DNA from 4 places in the Marinobacter sp. JSM 1782161 genome. Region 1 is predicted to be linked to each of the others. Evidence: riboswitches for the same ligand, from Rfam matches in the RefSeq annotation. Region 1 holds a riboswitch; each other region holds the start of a gene.
What was found. A riboswitch is a leader RNA that binds a small molecule or an ion and turns the genes downstream of it on or off. The one in region 1 is predicted to bind cobalamin.
Positions count from the first base shown of each region.

Region 1 (4,825 bases):
AACCAGGGTGGCGAACCAGTCGGGGCGCCTTGTTTCCCGACGGGCGCGTTGCTGCCCCGCCTGCTCGCCGCTGTGGTCGCGGGATGCCTGGCTTGAGGTCGCCCCTTTCGCTCGCGGTGCGCCCGGGATCTCTGGCACGGCCCACTCCGTCGCAACGGTTTGCTGCGCCTGGGGCGGCATGGCGCCCCACTGCCCCTGCCCCCGGTTCTCGCCAGAACCGGCACTGCCCTGTCCGCCTTCGGTATCCGGGCCGGACGAGCGATTGCCGGACGGTGGCGTCGGCGGCTCGTCCGGCGGTGTGGTGCGTCGATGCGCCAGGACCCAGGGTTCCACCGCATCGAGATCCTCGCGTTCGACCCGATCCATGCCCCGCCAGGCGGCATGGGCCTGGGCGGCGCGATGCCAGGTCACATCCGCGCGCAGGCCTTCCACGCCGGCCGCCTCGCAGCGTTGGGCGATGTACTCATACGCGGCATGATCGAGCGACACGGACGGCAACCGATCCCGGGCCGCGGCCAGGCGATCGCCGAGCTGGGCCTGCTGCGACCGGAATTCGGCACAGAAGGCGTCCGGATCCCGCTCGAACGCCTCGCGCTGCTGAACGATGGCGATGCGGTCGGTCACCGGAATGGTGCCTTGCATCTCGACGCACAGCCCGAATCGGTCGAGCAGTTGCGGGCGCAATTCGCCCTCGTCCGGGTTCATGGTGCCGATCAGGGCGAACCGGGCCGCGTGGCTGTGGCTGATGCCATCCCGCTCCACCACGTTGATGCCGCGTGCAGCCGCATCCAACAGCAGGTCCACCAGGGCGTCCGGCAGCAGGTTCACTTCGTCGACGTACAGCACGCCGCCGTCCGCCCGGGCCAGCAAGCCCGGTTCGAAAGCCACGTCCTGATCCGCCAGCACGCGTTTCAGGTCGAGGCTGCCGATCAGGCGATCCTCGCTGGTACCCAGAGGCATGTTCACGAATGGCGGACGAACCCCTTCGCTCGATGGCGGCAGGATGTCGGCCAGGGCCCGGGCCAGGGTCGATTTGGCGCTGCCTCGGGGACCGCTGATCAAAACGCCACCGACTCGAGGGTTGATGGCGTTCAGCAGCAACGCTGTCTTGAGATCGTCCTGGCCGACAACGGCCGAGAACGGAAACTCAGGCAGGAACTTGTTCATGATGGATGCGACCTGTCCGTGACAGGTAATTGAGGGTAACCGCGCACAGCACGCCAATCAGGAGCCAGAACGCCAGATTGGAGAGGCCGGTTGCCCAGATGAATTGATGGTGGAGCTCGTTCAACGCTGTGACGGCGTCCGGATCGGGATGCGAGAACATCGGGCCCTCGTGGGTGGGCACGAAAAAGTGCGTCACCAGCAACAACGGCACACCCAGGATGCGCTGCCAGCCGCCGGCCAGGAAGAGGATACCGAGTCCGGCGACGGTCAGCAGTACCGTGGCAACCCACCAAAGCTGGCGCGATTCCAGGGCGGCGGCACTGGCACCCGGCACTTCCGGCGGCAGCCCAAGCGACGGGGCCATGAACACGGCGACAAAGCCGAGCGCCCCCAGCAGGAGCCCGCGACTGGCGTTGGGCGTCATGCGGCCGCGTTCACGCAGCTGATTCATGACCACCAGCAGCAGCGCGGCGAAACCGATACCGGCGCAGATGTTGGAAACCGCCGAGTAGAACGTGCGCTCGAAGCCGTCGGCCGGGGCCCACTCGTCACCGCCGTGGTGGTGATGGTCGCCCGCTTGGCCGTGCTCGTGAGTATGGCCGGCCGCCTCATGCGGATGGGCGCTTTCCGGCTCGGCCGGTTCGCTGACCTCGTACTGTTCGGCCGCGAGAATGATCGGTGTGACGCCAAAGGATTGAAACGCGGTCATGGCCAGACCGGCGACAACGCCAATAACGCAGGCGCTGAGTATCAATGAGCGGAACATGGATTTCCCTCCAGCAGGAAATAGAACGGTCGTTGTGCCAACGCCGGGCGCTGCGGAAGACTATCCATGAACGGATAGCCTACGATCGGACAGCGCTCAGTGGCAGGGGAAAACGAACGTGTGCCGGGTATCGTGCGCGGCGTTGTGGGCCGCGCTCATCGGCAGGAAGCCAACGGCGTAAAGGATCAACGCGCCGAAGACCGCAACAGCGCCCTGCTGGACGGCCGATGAAACCCGGGAACCGGAAACCGATTCGCTGGAGGATGAGGAAAACGCAGACATATCAACTCCTTGGTGCCCGCCGCACCACTGGTGGATAGCAGGAATGACAGGCCGGTCTTCGGGCTTAAAACGGGGCGCCTTTTCGAGCGCCATCATCTGCACCTTCCCGGCGTTGGCCAGTGGCATGTTGCAGACTACGCGTTTATTACCGATGCGGGGGCAGCGATGGAATGGGCCTGAGGCCGCACCATACTTCCCGATTATCCCCTGTGGCAGGGGCACCCGTCTTCGAGGTGGATATCGTAATTCAACGCCCCGGCGGGCGCAATGTGGGACCGCCGGACCGCCCTATTTTCGGGGTGTTCTGTGGGCCAGCCAGTCGGCCAACGGGTGGCCATCCGGCAACGCTTTTTGCCAGCCGTCGTGATGCACCAGCTGCTCCAGAGGCAGACGCGAACGCCAGCCCCTGGCCTGCAGCTCGGGCTGCTCGAGAAACTCGCTCACATACCCCACACACAGATACGCCAGCGGATAGACGTTCTCAGGCAACGCCAGCACCTCGGCCAACCGCTCCTGGTCGAGGATGCTGACCCAGCCGACGCCGATGCCTTCGGCACGGGCCGCCAGCCACAGGTTCTGCACCGCCAGGCAAGTGCTGAACAGGTCGGTTTCGACGATGCTGTTGCGCCCCAGCACCTTGGGGCCGCCGCGGCTGCGATCGCAGGTGATGCAGAGGTTGAGCGGGCTGTCGAGGATGCCCTGCAGTTTGAGGCTGCGGTAGGTGCCCTGGCGTTCGCCCTCGTAATTGTCAGCGGCCCGCTGGTTCTCCTGCTCGAAGTTCTCCAGCACCCGGCGACGTACCTCGGTGCTTTCGATCACCAGGAAATCCCAGGGCTGCATAAAACCCACGGACGGCGCGTGGTGGGCCGCTTCGATGAGCCGCCCAAGCACCCCGGGCGGTATCGGATCGGGCAGAAACTGGGAGCGAACATCGCGACGCTCAAAAATGGCGCGATACAGCCCCTGGCGCTCGGCGTCGGTGAAGTCGTTGGCGGAATCGGTCATTCGGTTTCCTTCGGCAGACCCAGCCAGTGCCGGAGTCTCTCAGTGTCCAGTTGCTGGTCGAGATGGTCGGCGAGGCGATCGAGCTGGGCAAGCCGGTGCTGCTGGTAATCCACCGCCGCGGCCTCACCGCGCAGCCCCCAGGCGGCCAGCAGGGCGTCGCAGGCCTCAGGCCGGTCGAACAGCCCGTGCACGTAGGTGCCCATGATCTGGCCATCGTCGCTGACGGCGCCATCGGGGCGACCGCCCAGGTTGAGAATCGGGCGTTCCAGCGCGGCGCCGGTGGTCACGCCGTTGTGCATTTCATAGCCGGTCAGCGGGGCCATATCGTCCCCGCCCGGCAGCCGCAGCTCGCCCGCTACCTCGCGCAGCTGTTTGCCGGCCACCATCCGGGTGTTCAGCGGCAGCAGGCCCAGCCCTTCGCTGTTGCCCGGCTCCCCTTCCAGGCCGTCGGGGTCGGCAACCCACTCGCCCAGCATCTGGAAGCCGCCGCAGATGCCGAACACATGCCCGCCGTAGCGCAGATGCCGGCGGATCGCCCCGGGCCAGCCCCGCGCTTTCAGCCAGGCCAGGTCGGAGCGCGTACTTTTGCTGCCGGGCAGGATGATCACGTCCGCCGGCGGGATGGCTTCGCCCTCCCCGACGAAGCTCAGGTCCACGCCCGGGTGCAGGCGCAGCGGGTCGAAATCGTTGTGATTGCTCATGCGCGGCAGACGTGGAATCACCACCCTGAGCTGGCCGTTGCCGGCAACGGAGGTCAGGTTAACGCTGTCCTCGGCGTCCAGCAGCAGACCGCTCAGGTGCGACAGCACACCCACCACCGGCTTGCCGGTCCGCTCTTCGAGCCACTCCAGGCCGGACGTGAGCAGGCCCGGATCGCCCCGGAACCGGTTGATCACGAATCCCGCAATGCGGTCTCGTTCGCTCTCAGACACCAGCTCCAGCGTGCCCACCAATTGCGCGAATACGCCGCCGCGTTCGATATCCCCCACCAGGAGGACCGGGCAATTCGCCGCTTCGGCGAACCCCATATTGGCAATATCGTTGGCGCGCAGGTTGATTTCCGCCGGGCTGCCGGCGCCTTCGGCGATGATCACATCGTAGCGCGCGGACAGGTCACGCCAGGCCGCCATCACTGACTTGGCCGCTTCGGCCTTGTAAGCGAGGTAATCCAAAGCATCCATGTTGCCGTGAACCTGGCCGCGCAGGATCACTTGGGCACCGCAGTCGGTCTGCGGTTTGAGCAGGACCGGGTTCATGTCGCTGTGAGGCTCCAGGCCACAAGCCAGGGCCTGCAATGCGGTGGAGCGGCCGATTTCGCCGCCGTCGCGGGTCACCGCGCTGTTGAGGGCCATGTTCTGGGGCTTGAACGGGGCGACCGAGACGCCCTGTCGCGCCAGCCAGCGGCAAAGCGCCGCCACAACCGTGCTCTTGCCGGCGTCGGACGTGGTACCCTGCACCATCAATGTGGTCATCGTGCCGTGTTCCTGACTCTTTCGGATTGGATTTCCTGCAGCGCCTGCTGCAGCCGGCGCCAGTCGGATTCGGTTGCAGGCAGGCCAAAACGCAGCGCGGCCGGCTTGGTGAACCGGCGCACGTAGACACCTC
Region 1 covers NZ_WSSA01000002.1:725,843-730,667, forward strand. Annotated here, with positions in the region: gene GQB00_RS21785 (vWA domain-containing protein) at 1-180, opposite strand, end outside; partial or broken gene GQB00_RS21790 (ATP-binding protein) at 169-1,167, opposite strand; gene GQB00_RS03195 (CbtA family protein) at 1,148-1,933, opposite strand; gene GQB00_RS03200 (CbtB domain-containing protein) at 2,030-2,215, opposite strand; cobalamin riboswitch at 2,247-2,456, opposite strand; gene bluB (5,6-dimethylbenzimidazole synthase) at 2,504-3,220, opposite strand; gene GQB00_RS03210 (cobyric acid synthase) at 3,217-4,692, opposite strand; gene cobD (threonine-phosphate decarboxylase CobD) at 4,689-4,825, opposite strand, start outside.

Region 2 (4,825 bases), on a different contig from region 1:
CCCGGATCAGGATCAGGGCAAACGCCGGCGCGCCGATCAGCGAGGTGATGACGCCGATGGGCAGCACCTGACCGGGCACCAGGATGCGCGACAGGATGTCCGAGCCGATCAGGAACACCGCGCCGGCCAGGGCCGAGGCGGGTACCAGCCGGGCGTGACGGCTGCCGACGATGAAGCGCATGGCGTGGGGAATCACCAGCCCCACGAAGCCGATGGCGCCGACCATGGACACCATCACCGCCGTCACCAGCGCCGTGATGCCGATCAGCAGCCCGCGCACCCGGCGCACGGCGATGCCCAGTGAGGCGGCGCTGTCGGCGCCGAAGGTGAAGGCGTCCAGCGCGCGCATGTGCCACAGGCACACCAGCAGGCCGGCCAGGGCGGTGGGGACCGCCAGGGTGACGTCCTCCCAGCGCACGCCGGACAGGTTGCCCAGCAGCCAGAACATGATGCCCCGGGCCTGCTCGGCGTTGGCGGATTTGGCGATGATGAAAGCCGTCAGGGCGTTGAACAGCTGGGAGCCGGCAATGCCCGCCAGGATAATGGCGCCGGCGGTCTGGATGCCGCGTCCGCCGTTGCCTCCGCTGGCTGCCCGGGCCAGCATCACCACCAGCCCGAACGCCAGGGTGGCGCCGGCGAAGGCACCCGCCGATAGGGTGACAGCTCCGGCGCCAACGCCGATCACCGTGACCGCCACGGCGCCGGTGGAAGCGCCGGCGGAGATGCCCATCAGGAACGGGTCGGCGAGGGCGTTACGCAGCAGCGCCTGCAGCACCACCCCGGCCAGCGCCAGGCCGGAGCCACAGCAGGCGGCGACGATGGCGCGGCTGAGCCGGTAGCTCCAGATGATGCCGGCATCGATCCGGTCCACGGCGTAGCCCGCTCCCCACAGGTGGTTGGCGAGCACCTTGAGGATGGTCTCGATGGGAATCCGGGTCTCGCCGATGGCGGTACCGGCGACCAGCGCGGTCAGCAGTACCGTCGGCGCCAGCCAGAACCAGTGCAGGCGCGGTGCCGTCAGTGGCCAGATCGTCGCGAGGGCGCGGATCATCGGTTGAAGGTCATCTCCGCCAGGGATTCAGACAGCGCTTCCAGGCCAAAGATGGTGCGCAGGGTGGCGCTCATGGCGTGGGCATCCATCTGCACGATGCGGCCTTCCTTGACGGCGGTCATCTGGCTGGCGACGGGATCGGTGCGCAGGAACTCCAGTTTCTTTTCCACGTCGTCGGCGGGGAAGCGGCGACGGTCCATGCGGGCGACGACGATGATGTCCGGGTCGGCCTTGGCGATGGACTCCCAGCCCACGGTGGGCCATTCCTCATCGGACTCGATCACGTTGCGGATGCCCAGCTTGTCCATCATGTAGCCCGGTGCGCCCAGGCGGCCGGCGACGTAGGGATCGATTTCCAGGTCGGCGGAGGAGAACCAGAACACGGCGGACAGGTCGTCCGGCAGATCCAGGTCGCGGGCGCGCGCGACGGCCTTGCTCTCGCGGGCTTTGAGGTCGGCCACCAGCTCGTCGCCGGCGTTTTCCACGTCGTAGATGGTCGCCAGTTCGTGGATCCCCTTGTAGACGGAATCCGTTGAAAACGCGGCGACGCGGGTGCCGTCACCGCCGGTGGAGTTGTCCTTGGTGTCGCAGTCCGCCGGCAGGATGTAGGTGTTGATGCCCAGGTCGTGGAACTGGTCGCGGGTGGCGACGATGCCGGTGGGGCCAACGTGCCACTCGTACTGGACCGCCACCAGGTCCGGCTTGTGATTGACCACGGCTTCGAAGCTGGGGTCGTTGTCGGCGATGCGCTCTATCTGGTCGTTGAGGGCCCTGTATTCCGGCAGCACCGGGTTGAACCACACCGACGTGGCGGACACTTTGTTGCCCAGCCCCAGCGAGTAGAGCATCTCGGTGGCGGACTGGCCGATGGTGACGGTGCTCTGCGGGGCGGCGTCGAATTCGATGTCACGGCCGCAGTTGGTCAGGGTCAATGGGTAGTCGGTGGCCGCTGCAAGCGGCGTGTAGAGGGCCGCTATCGCCAGAAGTAAGCCGCGCAGCGGTCGAGTCGCGTCTGCGGCCCGTTGAAAACGGCTGTTTTGATGGCCTGCTGATTGAGGGGAAGTCATGTCAGTCCCGATCTCCGTTGTCGCTATATGGTTATGTTATAACATAACAGTTAGCTGAGGTTGCAATCGGGGGGATGGAAACGCGTCGGGTCGGCTGGCAGATCGCTGAGATGGGAATCGTCCTTCCTGAACCCCGGGGCACCCCGCCCGGATGGGTGAACGTCGTGTCGGCAGGTCTCCTGACTGACGGGTCGTGGCTGCGCCCGGCCTTCCCGGGGTTTCCCAGTGGCGCGGATGGGCGTGGCTCGCCGCCTACAGTTGCGGGGGCAGTTTCGTTTCGCGGCGGGGCCGCGGCGAATTCCCTGGTCGGGAGCGTCTTGCGATGCTCCGTGCTTCCCGAAGGAAACCGACGAGTGGAGCATAAACAGCTTGGCGGGCCGGAGCAAGTCGGGACGCTCTTGAATACGCGCTCCGGCCCGTCGTGGCGGCGAAAGGTGAGTGTAAAACCTTATAAAGTGGCCCTGCATCGGTCCGGAGGTTGGCCTAGACTGGAGGCCTGGCCGGAACCACCCGACGTTGCCCGGCCCCGGCACGGTAGAGTATCGATAGGCATGATTGGATTGATCCAGAAAGTCTTACTGGAACTGGTGGAAAGCGAAGGCGGACCGGAGGCCTTGGCAGAGGTCCGGGCCAAGGCGGAACTGGCCCCGGGCCAGGATTTCCGGATCGACACCGACTACGACGACGGGCAGTGCCTGCGTCTGATCCGGGCGGCCCAAAGCCATTTCCAGCTGGACGAAGAGACCCTCTGGGCGCTCTACGCCGACTATTTCATCAACATCTCCCGGCGCATGTTCCCCATTTTCTATCAGGTGTCCGGTTCGGCGCGGGATTTCCTCAAACGCCAACCGGCCGTGCACGCCACCCTCGCCGCCGGCCTGCGCGACGAAGACGAGCGCGACCGGGTGCGGGACAAGTTTTCGGTGCGGGAGCAGGGCGATCGCCTGCTGGTCACCTACGGTTCCCCGAATCGCCTGTGCGGGCTCTATGAAGCGCTGTTCCGGCGCTTGTTGCAGGAGTATGGCGAAACCGGCCAGTTCGTGGTGGAACGCTGCCGCAAGCGCGGCGACGCCGCGTGCCGTTTCTGCCTGCAGGTGGAGGCCGCCGGTGACTGACGCCGAAAAGCGCCTGCGCGACGAGATCAACGCCATTGCCGACCAGTTGTGCCAGGCGGTGGACGGCCGCTTCGACTTTCACGTCCACTCGGCTTCCGACGACCTGGATATCCAGAAACTGTCGGTGCTGTCCAACTTCGTGCTGGAGTCGGTGCGCCGCAACCTCGCCGAGCTGGAACGCGTGAAGTCGGATCTGGAGCAGCGCGTGGCGGAGCGCACGCGGCGCCTGAACCTGGTGATCGAAGGGGCCAACGACGGCGTCTGGGAGTGGAATCTTGAGGAAGAGCGCTTGCAGGTCTCGCAACGCTGGCTGGCGATGTGCGGTCGCACCGATCTGGGCACCTCGTTCGCGCCCTCCCACTGGCTCGACATGATCCATCCGGCGGACGTGTCCGGGGTGCGCCAGCAACTGCACGACCACATCAACGGCCTGATACCCCGATTTCGGGCCGAGTACCGCCTGGCCAACGGTCGCGGCGGTTACCGCTGGGTTGTCGCGCGGGGGATCTGCGACCACGATCCGGCCACCGGTACGGCGCGCATGATCTCCGGCACCCAGGCGGACATCACCCGGCAGAAGTTCATCAACCCCGGCACCGGCCTGGCCAACGTCCATTACCTGGAAACCACACTGGCCGACCGTCTGCGGCAGGCCGACGGCGCGGACATCGATATCCTGGCCATCGCCCTGCCCAACCATGCGCTGGTGCGGGAGACGCTGAGTCGCAGGGAGAACGAACTGTTGACGGCTGAGCTGCGCCGGCGCCTGGAGCAATGCGTCCGCGACGGCGAGCTGATCGCCACGCTGTCCGACAGCTCCACGGCGATCCTGCTGCGCGGACCGCGCCGGGAGTCCCTGGAAGAGCGTGCCCGCCAGATACTGGCGCGTTTCGACCGCATCTTCTCCATCGGTGAGCGCAGCGTCTGGCTGTCGGCGGTGGTCGGCACCATGGCGGTGCGCGAGACCCATCTGGACTCCGCCGCGGCCGTGCTGCAGGCCTTGCGGACCCTGATGCGCAAGGCCCGGCAGCAGGGCACCGGGCACTGCCTGCGCTACCAGGACGACATGAGTCGCGAGAACCTGGAGCGCCTGGAAACCGAACAACTGCTGCGCAACGCTCTGCGGCTGGGCTGGGTCGAGCCGTTTCTGCAGCCGCTGGTCAACCTGTACGACGGGCGGATCACCGGCTTCGAGGCCCTGGCCCGGATACGCCACCCGGAACGCGGTCTGATCGGGCCGGGGCAGTTCATTGGCGTGGCGGAAGAAACCGGCCTGATCCGCGAGCTGAGCGAGCAGCTGCAGGACAAACTCATCCCGCTGTTCACCGACCCGCGTCTGCTCCAGGCCTACGGCGAACACTTCAACCTCGGCATCAACCTGTCCGCCGTGCAGCTGCACGACCCGCACCTGGCCGACAACCTGCTCCGACGCCTGGCCGACGCCGGCGTCAGTCCCAGCCGGCTCAAGGTGGAAATCACCGAAACCGCCGTCATGGCCGACTCGCGGCTGGCGGTGCGGTTGATGGATCAATTGCGAGAGGGCGGTATCGCGGTGGCGCTGGACGATTTCGGTGCCGGCTATTCCTCGCTGG
Region 2 covers NZ_WSSA01000004.1:432,027-436,851, forward strand. Annotated here, with positions in the region: gene GQB00_RS18390 (FecCD family ABC transporter permease) at 1-1,051, opposite strand, end outside; gene GQB00_RS18395 (ABC transporter substrate-binding protein) at 1,048-2,118, opposite strand; cobalamin riboswitch at 2,270-2,484, opposite strand; gene GQB00_RS18400 (heme NO-binding domain-containing protein) at 2,670-3,233, shown strand; gene GQB00_RS18405 (putative bifunctional diguanylate cyclase/phosphodiesterase) at 3,226-4,825, shown strand, end outside.
Region 2: linked by a shared signal. The riboswitch ahead of GQB00_RS18395 (ABC transporter substrate-binding protein) and the one ahead of GQB00_RS03200 (CbtB domain-containing protein) in region 1 are both predicted to bind cobalamin.

Region 3 (4,825 bases), on a different contig from region 1:
AGGTAGTAGGTGGTCTTCAGACCGCGTTCCCACGCCAGTTGATAGAGTTCGTCCAGCTTGCGACCGGACGGCTCGGCCATGTACAGGTTCAGGCTCTGGGCCTGGTCCAGCCATTTCTGGCGGCGCGCGGCGGCTTCCACCAGCCAGCGGGCGTCCATCTCGAAGGCGGTGGCGTAGCGGGCCTTGATCGCCTGCGGAATGCGGTCGATCTGTTGTACCGATCCGTCGTAATACTTCAGGTCGTTGACCATCACGTTGTCCCATAGCCCTTCGGCTTTCAGGTCCGCCACCAGCGAAGGATTGATCACCGTGAACTCGCCGGACAGGTTCGATTTGACGAACAGGTTCTGGTACGCCGGTTCGATGGACTGGCTAACGCCGACGATGTTGGAGATGGTCGCGGTCGGCGCGATGGCCATGACGTTGGAGTTGCGGATGCCATGCTCGGCGATCAGTTTGCGCACCGGCTCCCAGTCCAGGCGCGTCTCGGTGTTGACGCTCAGGTCGCCCTCGCGACGCGCTTCCTTGAGGTTGTTCAACGAATCGATGGGCAGGATGCCCTGCGACCAGAGCGAGCCCTCGTAGCTTTCATAGGCGCCACGCTCCTTCGCCAGCAGGGCGGAGGTCCGCAGGGCGAAGTAGCTGATCTGCTCCATGGCCAGGTCGGCGAATTCCACCGCTTCCGGACTGGCGTAGGCGTGGCCCAGGCGGTAAAGCGCGTCCTGAAAGCCCATGATGCCCATGCCCACCGGACGGTGGCGCAGGTTGGATTGGCGCGCCTGAGGCACGGCGTAGAAGTTGATGTCGATGACGTTGTCGAGCATCCGAACCGCCGTGTTAACGGTCTTCTCCAGGCGCAGCACGTCCAGCTCGCCGTTGTCGATGTGGGCCGCCAGGTTGATCGAGCCCAGGTTGCACACGGCGATCTCGTCGGCGCTGGTGTTCAGGGTGATCTCGGTGCACAGGTTGGAGGAGTGGACCACGCCCCTGTGCTGCTGCGGCGAACGCAGGTTGCAGGGATCCTTGAAGGTGATCCAGGGGTGACCGGTCTCGAACAGCACAGTCAGCATCTTGCGCCAGAGCTGCTTGGCGGAAATCTTCTTGGATAGCTTGATCTCGCCGCGCTCGGCCATCGCCTCGTATTCTTCATAGCGGGTGCGGAATTCGTTGCCGTAAAGGTCGTGCAGGTCGCCCACGTCGCTCGGCGAGAACAGCGTCCAGTCGGCATCGGCGCGCATGCGCTCGATCAGCAGGTCCGGCACCCAGTTGGCGGTGTTCATGTCGTGGGTGCGGCGACGCTCGTCGCCGGTGTTCTTGCGCAGTTCCAGGAACTCCTCGATGTCCAGGTGCCAGCTTTCCAGGTAAGCGCAGACCGCGCCCTTGCGCTTGCCGCCCTGGTTGACCGCCACGGCGGTGTCGTTGACCACTTTCAGGAACGGCACGACGCCCTGGCTGCGGCCGTTGGTGCCCTTGATGTGGGAGCCCAGCGAACGCACCGGCGTCCAGTCGTTGCCCAGGCCGCCGGCCCACTTGGACAGCAGCGCGTTGTCCTTGATGGCGCCGTAGATGCCTTCCAGGTCGTCGGACACAGTGGTCAGGTAGCAGGAGGACAGCTGCGAGTGCCGGGTGCCACTGTTGAACAGCGTCGGCGTGGAAGCCATGTAGTCGAACGACGACAGCAGATCGTAGAACTCGATGGCGCGGGCGTTGCGGTCGTCCTCGCGCAAAGCCAGGCCCATGGCGACACGCATGAAGAAGACCTGCGGCAGCTCCAGGCGCTGGTCCTCGAAATGGACGAAGTAGCGGTCGTACAGGGTCTGCAGGCCGAGGAAGCCGAACTGCCGGTCGCGCTCGGGTTTGATTTCAGCGCCCAGGCGCTCCAGGTCGAACTCGCCCAGGGCCGGGTCCAGCAGCTCACGCTCGATCCCGAAACCGATGAAACTGGACAGCGCCTGTGGATAAACCTCGGCCAGGGTCTGATCGAGCGGCAGGGACAGGGCCTGACCGGCCTCCAGACGCAGCTGTTCCAGCAGCAGGCGGGCGGTGACGGCACTGTAGTCCGGCTCCTGCTCGATGCGCCCGCGGGCGGTCATGACCAGGGCGTTGAGCACGTCTTTCTCGGGAATGCCGTCGTAGAGGTTGCGCACGGCGTCTTCCACCACGCTTTCGGCGTCCACCGCGTCCAGTCCGGCGCAGGCCTGCTCCACCTGATGTTTCATCAGGCCCACGTCCAGCGGCACGGTCTGGCCGTTGGCCAGGGAGACCGTCAGGGTGGGATGGGCTTCCACCGGCGCCTGGGTGGCACGTTCCTGGGCGTGGGCTTCGCGGTACAGCACGTAGGCCCGGGCCACCTTCTGTTCCTCGGCCCGCATCAGGGCCAGTTCCACCTGATCCTGAATGTCTTCGATGTGCACGGTGCCGCCAGCCTGCAGGCGCCGGCTCAGGGCCTGGATGACCTGACGGCTGACGCGGCGGACGCTGTCGTGGATACGGGCAGAACCGGCGGCTTTCTCGCCTTCCACGGCGAGGAACGCCTTGGTGATGGCGACACTGATCTTGCTGGCATCGAAATCGACCAACTGGCCGTTTCGCTTGATGACTCGGAGGGCCAGGGTCTGTTCCTGGGCATCGGTTGGGGCTGCTGCAGCGCTGGACATGACGGTTCTCCTGGGTACGCGTTGTCAAAAGTCTTACCTTCGCGTACGCAGGACGGCAGGCCTCCACGGGGGTGTGGAGTCGGATTGCCGTTTGCTGCTCACCCTGAGTCGCGAAGGTGCAGTCGCGTGGTCCCATTGGTGGGGCCACACCTCCCTGGCAGGTCTTCGGACTCAGGGGTCTGAACCGTTCCGGTTCGCCTCGCGTAACGACTTCCCAGCAGATGCCAGTGTCATCGTGTCACGCTCGTGCCCCAATACCGCTGCGCGTCAGTTCCGGATTCTCACCGGATTCCCGGACACCAGAGGTTGTGGATAACGGCGCTGTGCAGCCGGGAGCGCCTTACGACTCCCGGTTGGCAGTGCGCTGGTTAACGATAAACCACTAGATCTGGTGTCTAACCAAGGATAAGAGCACTATATAGATGAAGCCTGACAGGAACAAGCCAATGTTGATACGAATGGCCACATCCCTACTGGTGGCGGCGCTGGCGCTGCAGAGCGTTCCGGCCACCGCCGAGTCGCTGACGCCCTTCTCCACCCTGCAGACCCTGGACGACGGCTGGACCCCGCTGACCTTCCCCGATATCGATACCCACACCCGCTACCGACTGGTCGACGACCAGGGTACCCAAGTGCTGCGCGCGGACACCGACGGCGGCGCCTCGGGACTGATTCACCGGGTCGACATCGAGCCCGGTGAAAAGCTGGTGCTGCACTGGCGCTGGAAAGTGGACGGCGTTTACGCAAAGGGGGACGCACGCCGCAAGGACGGTGACGACTATCCCGCCCGGATCTACGTGGCGTTTGCCTTCGAACCGGACAAGGCGGGGTTTTTCGAGCGGGCCAAACGCAAAGCGGTGGAGCTGGTTCACGGCGACGCCCTGCCCGGCAGCGCGCTCAACTACATCTGGGCCAACCGCCTGCCCCGGGGCGAATCCGTGCCCAACCCGTTCAGTGAGGAAACACGAATGATCGCGGTGCAGAGCGGATCGGACCATGCGGGACAGTGGATGGAGGAGAGCCGGGATCTGGTGGCGGACTACCGCGCCGCCTTCGGCGAGGATCCGCCGCGCATAACCGGCATTGCCGTGATGACGGACGGCGACAATACCGGCTCGGCCGCCACCGCCTACTACGGGGACATCCGGCTCTCACGCTGACAGGATAGACGCCGGCATGAGAAGCCAACGGCGCAAGCAAGCACTTACTATCGAAGGATGATCAGCGGCGTTTCGCTGGTCTTGAGCATGCTGGTGGTGGTGCTGCCCACCAGGAACTGACGGATGCGGGAATGGCCGTAGGCGCCCATCACCATCAGGTCGATGCCCTGCTCTTCCTGGTAGGCGTGCAGGGTTTTTTCCACGTCTCCAGCCCGCACCGCCACCTCCACCGAGCAACCGGCCGCTTCCAGCTTCTGCGCGGCGGCGTCCAGGGCCGCACGGCGTTCATCGGTCTCGTCGCCAACCATCACCAGATGCAGCGGAACCTTGCGGAAGATCGGGCTGTTGGCCAGCAGATCCACGCCTTTCTGCATGGTCTCGCTGGCGTCGAAGGCGAGCATGGCGCTGCGCGGCTCGCGATACTCATCCGGCACCAACAGCATGGGCCGGTGCAGGGTACGGATCACGGTTTCCAGCTGGCTGCCGATGTGAACATCGCGATCGGTGCTGCTCTCCCCGTGCAGCCCCATCACCAGCAGGCGGGTTTCGTCTTCGATGTCGAGCAGGCTTTCCGCCAGGTCGCCATGGCGCTGGCGCTGGCGGACCTCGCTGACGCCGTCCTCGCGGATCCGCGACTCCGCCGCATCCAGCATGTGGCGCCCCTGCTCCAGGGCCAGCTTGCTGCGACGCTGGTCCAGGTCCGCCAGCTCCTCGAGCAGGTGCTCGCGACTGCCCAGCCCGATGCTGCCCGCCAGGTCCGGCTCGGTCGGGTAGCGCTCCTGATCCAGCACGTGAAACAGGGTGACGGGCGCATCCAGGCGCTGGCTGGCCCAGGCGGCGTAATCGCACACCGCGGTGGTGGCACGGGAACCATCGATACAGGCGACGACGTCGGACATGTCAGTATTCCTTTCGCTTGTGGGTCCGGCTTTCTTGTTCGATCAAAGCAGTTTCGACCAGTTTGCCCCGAATGACGGGGCCACGTCATCAGTGGCCCATCAGATCGTC
Region 3 covers NZ_WSSA01000004.1:39,659-44,483, forward strand. Annotated here, with positions in the region: gene GQB00_RS16595 (ribonucleoside-diphosphate reductase subunit alpha) at 1-2,657, opposite strand, end outside; cobalamin riboswitch at 2,796-2,976, opposite strand; gene GQB00_RS16600 (DUF3047 domain-containing protein) at 3,104-3,817, shown strand; gene GQB00_RS16605 (universal stress protein) at 3,865-4,716, opposite strand; gene GQB00_RS16610 (SulP family inorganic anion transporter) at 4,805-4,825, opposite strand, start outside.
Region 3: linked by a shared signal. The riboswitch ahead of GQB00_RS16595 (ribonucleoside-diphosphate reductase subunit alpha) and the one ahead of GQB00_RS03200 (CbtB domain-containing protein) in region 1 are both predicted to bind cobalamin.

Region 4 (4,825 bases), on a different contig from region 1:
CGGGGGTGCCTTGCTGATGCTGGCCGATACGGCTGCCCGCTCGCTGATAGCGCCACGGCAGCTGCCGGTCGGTGTGTTGACGGCGGCGGTTGGCGTGCCGCTTTTCCTCTACCTGCTGCAACGCCGGGGGACCCGCTGATGCCCTCCTTGCAGTTGGACGGCCTGACTTTTGGTCGTGGCGACCGTGCCCTGGCGGAGCCGCTTGATCTGCAGGCCGAAGGCGGCGAAGTCTGGGCCATCCTGGGGGAGAACGGTGTCGGCAAATCCTCGCTGCTGCTGACTCTGGCTGGTCTGCTGCCGGTGTTGGCGGGACGGGTGTTTGTCGATGGCGTGGACATCCGGCGCTGCCCGCGCAAAGTGCTGGCGCGTCGCGTTGGCCTGTTGCTGCAGCAGTCGCCGATGGATTTTCCGTTTACCGTAACCGAAGCCGTCGGGGCCGGCCGTTACGCGCACCGACCGGGCTGGCAGGCGCTGGGAGCGAATGATCAGGTCATCATCCGCCGGGCGTTGGCGAGCTGTGGGCTGGAAGGTCTGGCGGAGGCTCGGGTCGACCGCCTGTCCGGCGGCGAACAGCGCCGGGTGGCCATGGCAACCCTGCTGACCCAGGCCCCCGGCGTCCTGTTGCTGGACGAGCCGGTGAATCATCTGGATCTGCGCCACCAGGCGGAACTGATGGCAACCCTGTGTGCGCTGGCGCGGGAGCAGCGGCGGTTAGTGGTCATGACCGTTCACGACATCAACCTGGCGGCACGCTACGCCGACCGGGTCCTGTTACTGTATCCCGACGGTCACCACGATGCCGGTTCGGCGTCTGAAATGCTGTCGTCGGAGCGCCTGCAGCGGGTCTACAGCTATCCGGTCGAGCGGGTCGGCGAGGGCGGGGACAGCTTCTGGCGGCCCGCGCCGCGATGGACTCCCGACCCGGTGGATTGAACGCGCCGTCGGCGTGCCGCGATCAGGCGGGCACTTCCATTTTGCGGCCCCGGTAGGTGATGGTGCGGGTCTTGCTGCTGCTGGCCGGTTCCTCTTTCTTGGCCGCCGCGGCCGGCTCCGCCAACTCCTGGCCGCGGTAATTGCGCGGCTTGTCGTCGTCCTGCTTGGCAAGATCCGGAACCTGTTTCTTGAGCTCTTCCCAGGCGTTGTTCAGGTGGCTGGAGCGGGATTGCCTGGCGTAGGACGCCAACTGGTCCTCCAGGTCGTTGTCGGTCAGGTGAAGCTTAACGCCGAATTCCGCCAGGATCAGTCGGCGGCACTGGTGGACGAGTTTGAGGAGTCCGCGATCCAGTAGCCAACTGCGTTCTGCTGCTAGCGTCGTCATTGTCGTACCTCATTTCAAAGCGCTCTTGCGTCTGGACGGTCCCGAGCCTGTGGGGGATCAGAGCGTGCGCGTTATCGACCCTGAATATTAAGCTAAAAATGTGCCTATCGTTAAAATCCTGAAATAAAAGGCGAAAACGTCAGCTTTGCATGGAATTACGCACCGCCATGACGCATCACGGGTTCGGCCTGCACCGTTGTGGTGAGTTCGGCGGGCGTGCAGGGGAATGAGAAAATCCGGGAAAATGCGTTGACCCGGTGGGCCAGTCCTCCTAAAGTCCCGGCAAGTTCGGTGACGCGTGCGTCACCGGCGTCAATTGGCAGGCGGTGCTCGCACGGCGAGTGAAACGGGAAACTGGTGCAAACCCAGTGCTGCCCCCGCAACGGTAAATTCCTCTGCAGCAGCAAGGCCACTGGACCTCCGGTCCGGGAAGGCGCTGCCGGCCCCGATCCCGGGGAAGGAATGAGCCCGGAGACCGGCCACCTGCTTCCCGGCAGGGATCTCTCTGATCCTGGCCGGTGCATGCGGTGCTGCGGAGGGCTTCACCGGTGGTTGCCCATCCCGTAACCGCGCGTCCTCCGTCCACCGGCTTCGACTGAACCGGATGCGAACCCAGGACGCCCTCTGTGAACAAGCCCTTTTCCCTGGCCGCCGGCCTGATGACCGGCTGTCTTGCCGCCCCGCTCAACGCGGACATTCTCAATCCCCTTGTGGTGACCGCGACCCGGACCGCGCAAACGGCCGACGAGGTGAACGCCTCGGTGACGGTCATCAGCCGGCAGGACATCCAGCGCAGCACGGCCAGCAGCATCGAGGACCTGTTGCGCGGTGTTCCCGGCGTGACCGTGTCCCAGAGTGGTGGTGCCGGCAAGCAGTCCAGCGTGTTCATGCGGGGTTCGAATTCCGATCACGTGCTGGTGCTGGTGGACGGCCTGAAAGTCGGCGGTGCAACGGCGGGCACGGCCCAGTTGGAAAACATTCCCCTGGCGCTGGTGGATCGCATCGAAGTGGTGCGTGGTCCGCGCTCCAGCCTCTACGGCTCGGAGGCCATCGGTGGGGTGATCCAGATATTCACGCGCCGGGGCACGCCGGAGCCGGAAGCCATTTCGGAGGTGAGCGCCGGTACCGAGGGCTCCTCGCGCCTGACCCAGCACTTCTCGGGCCGCACCGGCGATACGGCCTACAGCCTGTCGGCGTCGATGTATGAGACCGATGGTGTGGATTCCCAGCCGGTCAGCAATCAGCGCGATGACGACGGTTTCGAGAGCCAGTCGTTCAGCGCCAGCGTGGATCAGCGGGTGAATGATCGCCTGTCGCTCGGCCTCAACGCGATGCACGCCCAGGGCGAGAACGATTACGACAGCGTTTTCGGTACAGCCGATCAGCGCTACTGGAACGAGTTCGTGCAGCAGTCCGGGCGGGTTTTCGCCGATTTCGCCGCCAGCGACGATGTCACCTTGCACGCCCAGATCGGCTACGGGCGCGAGGACAACGACAACTTTATCGACCAGTCGGATTACTTTGACTATGAAACCCGGCGCCGCCAGTACCTGGTCCAGTCCGATGCCTACCTCACTGGCCACCAGCTGCTGACCGTGGGCGTCGAGCGGGTTGAAGAGCGTGTGGAGGCCTCGACGGCCTACACGGAAGACGCTCGCTACAACAATGCGGTGTTTGGTCAGTGGCAGACCGTCGATCAGCCGCTGCATGTGGAGACGTCGCTGCGCTACGACAACAACCAGGCCTACGGCGACGAGACCACCGGGGCGGTATCGGTAGGCTACCAGCTGACGCCCGCGCTCAAGCCCTACGTCAGCTACGGCACCGGCTTCAAGGCGCCCAACTTCAACGATCTGTATTCGCCGTTTGGCGCCAACCCGGACCTGGACGCGGAAACCTCGGAAACCTACGAAGTAGGGCTCAAGGGCAGTGTCGGACGTCTGTCCTATGAGTGGGCGGCCTATCGCACCAACTTCGATGACCTGATCCAGCTGGACGCCTTGTTCATTCCCTACAACACGGAGTCGGCGACGGCGGAAGGTACGGAACTGAGCGTCATCTACCGGGGCGGTGACTGGCGGCTGGAAATGGGCGCCGGCTATACCCGCGCCACCGATGACGACACCGGCGATGCCCTGGCCCGGCGACCCAAGTGGAACGGGCGCCTGGCGGGAACAAAAACGTTCGGGCCGCTGGAAGCGAGCCTGGAATGGCTGGGGCGGACGGATTCGGTGGATACGGCGGCGGACAGCGACATTCCCGGTTATGGGATGACCAACCTGACGCTGGCCTATGCCGCGACCGACCGCCTCGACCTGACGCTCAAGGGGCGCAACTTGCTCGATCAGGAGGCGGTCACCGTGGCCGGATACTCTGGCCAGCAACGGGCGTTGCTGGCCTCCCTGCGCTACCGCTACTGAACGCAGCCGGGGCGAGGTCGCTAGTGCGCCTCGTCCCAGTTGTCGCCGACACCGGCTTCCACCAGCAGCGGCACCTTGAGGTCGGCGGCGGCTGACATGCGATCGGTGAGGCCCTTGATGACGTCGTCCAGGGCCGACTCCTTCACTTCCAGGATCAATTCGTCGTGGACCTGCATGACCATGCGGGCGTCCCTGGCGTGCTGGTCCAGCAGCCAGTTCTCCACCGTCACCATCGCCTTCTTGATGATGTCCGCCGCGGTGCCCTGCATGGGCGCGTTGATTGCGGTGCGCTCGGCGGCCTGCTGCATCTGTTTGTTCTTGGCGTTGATCTCTGGCAGGTACAGGCGACGGCCGAACAGGGTTTCCACGTAACCGTCGTCGTGGGCCTGCTTGCGGATGTCGTCCATGTACTGGCGAACACCGGGGTAGCGGTGGAAATAGAGGTCGATGTACTCCTGGGCGAGCTTGCGTTCCACGCCCAGCTGGCGCGACAGGCCGAAGGCGGACATGCCGTAGATCAGGCCAAAGTTGATGGCCTTGGCGCTGCGGCGCTGGTCGGACGTGACCTTGTCCACCGTGGTGTCGAAGACCTCGGCGGCGGTGGCCTTGTGGATGTCCTTGCCCTCGGCGAAAGCCTTGAGCAGCCCCTCGTCGCCGGACAGGTGCGCCATGATGCGCAGCTCGATCTGGGAATAGTCCGCCGCTACCAGCTTGTAGCCCTCCGGCGCGATGAACGCCTGGCGAATGCGCCGGCCCTCGTGGGTGCGGATGGGAATGTTCTGCAGGTTGGGTTCGGAGGACGACAGGCGCCCGGTGGCCGCCACCGCCTGGTGATAGGAGGTGTGCACGCGGTTGTCCCGGGCGCTGATCATCTCCGGCAGGCGATCGGTGTAGGTGGACTTGAGCTTGCTCAGGCTGCGGTGCTCCAGGATCAGGTGCGGCAGCTTGTAGTCGTGGGCCAGTTCCTGCAGCACCGGCTCGGCGGTGGACGGTGCGCCCTTGGGCGTCTTCTTGATCACCGGCAGCCCCAGCTTCTCGTAGAAGATGGCCTGCAACTGCTTGGGGGACCCCAGGTTGAAGGTTTCAC
Region 4 covers NZ_WSSA01000005.1:143,674-148,498, reverse strand. Annotated here, with positions in the region: gene GQB00_RS19850 (FecCD family ABC transporter permease) at 1-139, shown strand, start outside; gene GQB00_RS19845 (ABC transporter ATP-binding protein) at 139-933, shown strand; gene GQB00_RS19840 (hypothetical protein) at 956-1,318, opposite strand; cobalamin riboswitch at 1,626-1,817, shown strand; gene GQB00_RS19835 (TonB-dependent receptor domain-containing protein) at 1,945-3,738, shown strand; gene polA (DNA polymerase I) at 3,759-4,825, opposite strand, start outside.
Region 4: linked by a shared signal. The riboswitch ahead of GQB00_RS19835 (TonB-dependent receptor domain-containing protein) and the one ahead of GQB00_RS03200 (CbtB domain-containing protein) in region 1 are both predicted to bind cobalamin.